DNA from 2 places in the Grylomicrobium aquisgranense genome. Region 1 is predicted to be linked to the other one. Evidence: a T-box and tRNA genes for the amino acid it is inferred to sense, from the RefSeq annotation. Region 1 holds a T-box; the other holds one or more tRNA genes.
What was found. The T-box of region 1 lies ahead of alaS (alanine--tRNA ligase). A T-box ahead of a tRNA ligase gene usually reads a tRNA of that ligase, here a tRNA-Ala.
Positions count from the first base shown of each region.

Region 1 (2,409 bases):
CACGTTATTGATCGCTTCGGCGCAGCTTGCTGCTGTATTATCGGTCGGAATATAAAGCGCATCACAGTCATTGCAGGCACTCTGGGTAACACTTGCCACATCGTTTGAATCGGAGAAGGTGTACACCTTTACAGTCTTGCCTTCATCTTCCAGATATTTCTGTACCTGCTGCGCCTGATAAACACTGTTGGCTTCGGCGGAGCAATAGAGAATGCCGATGGTTTTTGCATCTGGCAGCAGCTCATCAAACATAGCAGCCTGCTGATCCAGCGGAGCAAGATCAGAAGTTCCGGAAATATTGCCTCCTACGGTGCCGTTGAAATCATCTAATGAAAGGGCAACACCATATTCTGTAATAGCTGTGCCCAGAATCGGGATTGTGCTTGTTGCAGAAGCCGCAGCCTGCAGAGATGGCGTCGCATTGGCCAGAATCAGGTCCACGCCCTGAGTGACAAACTGATTGGCAATTGTTGTACACTGGGCAGAATCGTTTGAGGCATTCTTCAGTGTGACCGTCACTTTATCACCAAGCTCCGCCTTCAGTTCATCCTCAAAACCCTGACTGGCAGCATCCAGAGCCGGATGCTGGACCAGCTGGATGATGCCAACTGTGTAAGTGCCATCATCAGAGGCTTTGGCATCGGCTGAGGATACAGAGGCAGATGCAGTCGGACTGGATGCACAGCCTGCCAGGGCTGCAGCAAGAACACCTGCTGTCATCATTTTGCAAATATTTTTCATAGTTTTCATCTCCCTGAAATATATTACAGCATGGATGAATTTTATTACAATTAGAGGAAACAGGCAATACCATCCGCTATCGATTTGACTTCAAACCGTATTTTTTTTACGTTAAAGGCAACATTGTGCTAACATAATAAAGAAATCGCTGAAGGGGAAAAGTAGCATTTCTGTTCAGGCTGAAAGAGAGTAGACGGCAGGTGCAAGTCTATAGCCGGCAATGATGTGAAGCTGCCCGTGAGAGCATGTTAATCCATGCCGTTTCCTGCGTTAAAGGATGAATTAAGGTGCACACACATGTGTGAACCAGGATGGTACCGCGTTGACAGCGTTCCTGGAAATATGGAACGCTTTTTTATATTCATCAGGAGGTCATCATGACAAACAAACAGCTGACTGGCAATCAGGTACGCCAGATGTTCCTGGACTTCTTTGCGTCCAAAGGATGCATGGTAGAGCCAAGTGCCAGCCTCATTCCTCACAACGATCCAACTCTGCTTTGGATCAATGCCGGTGTTTCTGCTTTGAAGAAGTACTTCGATGGCAGTGAAAAGCCGGCTTCCAACCGCATATGCAATGCCCAGAAGTCCATCCGGACAAACGACATTGAAAATGTCGGCAAGACAGCCAGACACCACACCTTCTTTGAGATGCTTGGCAATTTCTCAATCGGCGACTACTTCAAGACCGAAGCCATCACCTGGGCATGGGAGTTTCTGACCAGCCCGAAATGGATCGGCTTTGATCCCAAGCGCCTGTATGTCACCGTTTATCCGGATGATACCGACGCCTACAATCTGTGGGTCAAGGTCGGCATGGATCCCAAGCATATCCACAAGACGATGGATAACTTCTGGGAAATCGGCAGAGGTCCGGGCGGACCGGATACCGAGATCTATTATGACCGTGGTGAAAAGTATGATCCGCAGCACCTGGGCGAGAAACTGTTCTTTGAAGACATGGAGAATGACCGCTACATTGAGGTCTGGAACATCGTCTTCTCCCAGTATGACTGCCGTCCGGGTGAAGTGCCGCGCAGTGAGTATAAGGAACTGCCGCAGAAGAACATTGATACCGGCATGGGTCTGGAAAGGCTTGTCGCTCTGATTCAGGATGGTGAGACCAACTTCGATACCGATCTCTTCCTGCCGATCATTCATGCCACGGAAAAGTATGCCGCTCATCCGTATTCTGATCCTGAATATAAGATGGCATACCGTGTCATTGCCGATCATATCCGTACGGTGACATTTGCCATTGCCGATGGCGCCATGTTCTCTAATGAAGGCAGAGGCTATGTTTTGCGCAGAGTATTGCGCAGAGCAGTCCGCTATGGCCGCAAGCTGGGCATTAACGGAGCTTTCATGTATAAGCTTGTCCAGGTTGTCGCTGACAATATGAAAGACTACTATCCGTATCTGGAAGACAAGGTGACCCTGATCAGCCGCCTGGTCAAGCAGGAGGAAGAATCCTTTGCCAGGACGCTGGACAAGGGTGAGGATCTGCTCAATGCTGCCATGAAGGAACATGAAAAGGAAAAGGCTCTGCCTGGCGATGTCGTATTCCGTCTGTATGATACGTATGGCTTCCCGAAGGAACTGACCACGGAGATTGCCCAGGATGCCGGCTATACGGTTGATGAAAAGGGCTTTGAGAAGGAAATGGAGC
Region 1 is NZ_JALBUR010000016.1:20,797-23,205, forward strand. It holds gene MOZ60_RS07250 (ABC transporter substrate-binding protein) at 1-741, opposite strand, end outside; T-box leader at 881-1,080, shown strand; gene alaS (alanine--tRNA ligase) at 1,119-2,409, shown strand, end outside.

Region 2 (2,409 bases), on a different contig from region 1:
TGGCTTTTCCAGCAAAGCCAATGCCGGCATTATTCACCAGAATCTCAACACGCTTGTCCTTTACAGTTTCATACAGCCGCATGAGCTGCTCATGGTTGGAAAGATCACAGGCATACACATCCACACAGATGCCATATCTTCCTTCCAGCCTGCTCTTCACTTCTGCCAGGGCATCCTGATGGCGGGCACAAAGCACCAGGTCACTGCCCTCTTTGGCAAACCTTTCAGCAAGCGCACAGCCGATGCCCATCGTAGCCCCGGTAATCAGTACAGTCTTCTTCATCACCGTTATCCTACCAGAATGATGTGATCCATTCACAAAATTGTTCACGTTCTTTTCACTCTGCTTTCAATGTTTCAGCACAGACCGGAAGTACTATAAGACCATCAAAAGAAAGGAGGAACCAATCAATCAGCCGCAGCCATGCTGGCAATCGCATCAAAGTAAACAAAAAACATATAACTTTCCCTCTCAAGAAATACGAAAACGGCCAGAATAATCCCCTTTCAACGGCCGTTTTCATTTTGTCTGCACAAAACAAACCTATGCTAAAATCAGGAAAAGGAGATTGCTATGATTTATCCGTCTTTTCTAAAACCAGGTGATACGATCGGCATCTGTGCTCCCAGCGCAGGTGTTGGTGACAAGCTTGAAAGCTATGATGCTTCCCTTGCCGTATTAAAGCAGCAGGGATACCGAATCAAAGAAACGGCATCGGTCAGAAATGCAGATCAGCGCAGTGCCGATGCAAAAACACGCGGACAGGAGTTCACCCAACTGCTGAAAGATCCTGATGTAAACATGGTTCTTTCGGCTGCGGGCGGTGACTTTCTCAATGAAATGATTCCGTATGCAGACTTTTCTGTGCTGAAGAAACATCCCAAGTGGATCATGGGTGCCTCTGACCCGACTGGCCTTCTGTATCCTGCCACAACCATCTATGATGTGGCATCGCTGTATGGCATGAATGCCGGCAGCTTTGATCTTGGTACAAAATGGGACTACATTGCCAATGCTCTGGAAGTCATGAAAGGAAAAAGGATGGAAGAGCACAGCTTTCCACGCCATATGGCCAAAGCCAAATTTCTGGTAGATACGCCTGCCTATGACAGCGATACGCAATGGCAGAGTGAACAGGATCACTTTGTGGCAAAAGGCCGCTGCATCGGCGGCTGTATTGATGGTCTCAAGGATCTGATCGGCACGCCTTATGAAGATACAAAAGGCTTTGTGGAAAGATACAAAGAAGATGGCCAGATTTTCTACTTTGACAACTTTGCACTGTCGGCAGAAAACTTCTACCGCACATTGAAACAGTTCCGCTATGCCGGCTGGTTTGAACATACAAATGCTGTATTGATCGGCAGAGTGCTGTTTCCGTCTTCTGAAACCGGCATGACCTATGAAGAAGCAGCCAGAATGGCGCTGGAAGGCATTCCGTATGTTCTGGAAGCAGATATCGGCCATACGATCCCATGCATGATCATGATCAATGGCGCCATGTTGGAAGTGCAGTATGACCATGGCCATGCCACTTTGAAATTTGCATGTAAAGAATAAGTGCAGTGTGGTAGAATATCTCATGTATGGGGCCATAGCTCAGCTGGGAGAGCGCATGGTTCGCAATCATGAGGTCGCGAGTTCGATCCTCGTTGGCTCCACCATTCTATGTAAAGTCGAACACGGGAATCTTTGTATTCCAATTCACTTTGCTAAAGATTCAACGTGTCCTGGATATATTTCCGGGCACGCTTTTTTTATATCATCGTCGTCATGATTGCGGCAGTGTGCAATCATGAAGGTCCGATTTCATTGATGTTTCGTCCTATCACATCCGTAATGTACGCGCTCACAGCAGCTGTATAATCAATGATCACACATAAAAAAGCCGCACAGCGGCTTCGTTCATAACTTTCTTACTTGGTAAACACGTACTTCTGCAGACGTCCAAATGCTTCCTGAACGCGGGACAGCGGCAGTGCCAGATTCACACGGATGCCATATTCTCCATGGAATGGTCTGCCATCCTGCCATTCTACGCCAACATCCCATCCTCTGTGCAGAACTTCACCGACATCAATGCCATGGGCTTTGCAGTACTCTGTGCAGTCCAGGAAAAGCATGTAGGTGCCTTCCGGTCTGGCAACAGAAACTCCCGGGAAGTTTTTCTCAATGAAGTCAACGGCGTAGCTGACATTGCCAGTGAGTACCTGACGCAGCTCATCCAGCCATTCCTGTCCTTCTGGCTTATACGCACCAATCAAAGCATGCATGGACAGTACATTCATACTGTTGTAATGGCACAGTGATGCCTCTTTGGCTTCACGCTCACGCAGCCAGTCATTGTAAATGATGTGATAGGACCCGATCAGGCCGGCAAGATTGAATGTCTTGCTCGGCGCATAGAA
Region 2 is NZ_JALBUR010000004.1:81,516-83,924, reverse strand. It holds gene MOZ60_RS03000 (SDR family NAD(P)-dependent oxidoreductase) at 1-283, opposite strand, end outside; gene MOZ60_RS02995 (LD-carboxypeptidase) at 575-1,561, shown strand; tRNA gene MOZ60_RS02990 (tRNA-Ala) at 1,590-1,665, shown strand; gene MOZ60_RS02985 (MalY/PatB family protein) at 1,918-2,409, opposite strand, start outside.
Region 2: it has a tRNA-Ala gene. The T-box ahead of alaS (alanine--tRNA ligase) is inferred to sense a tRNA for this amino acid. The anticodon was not compared.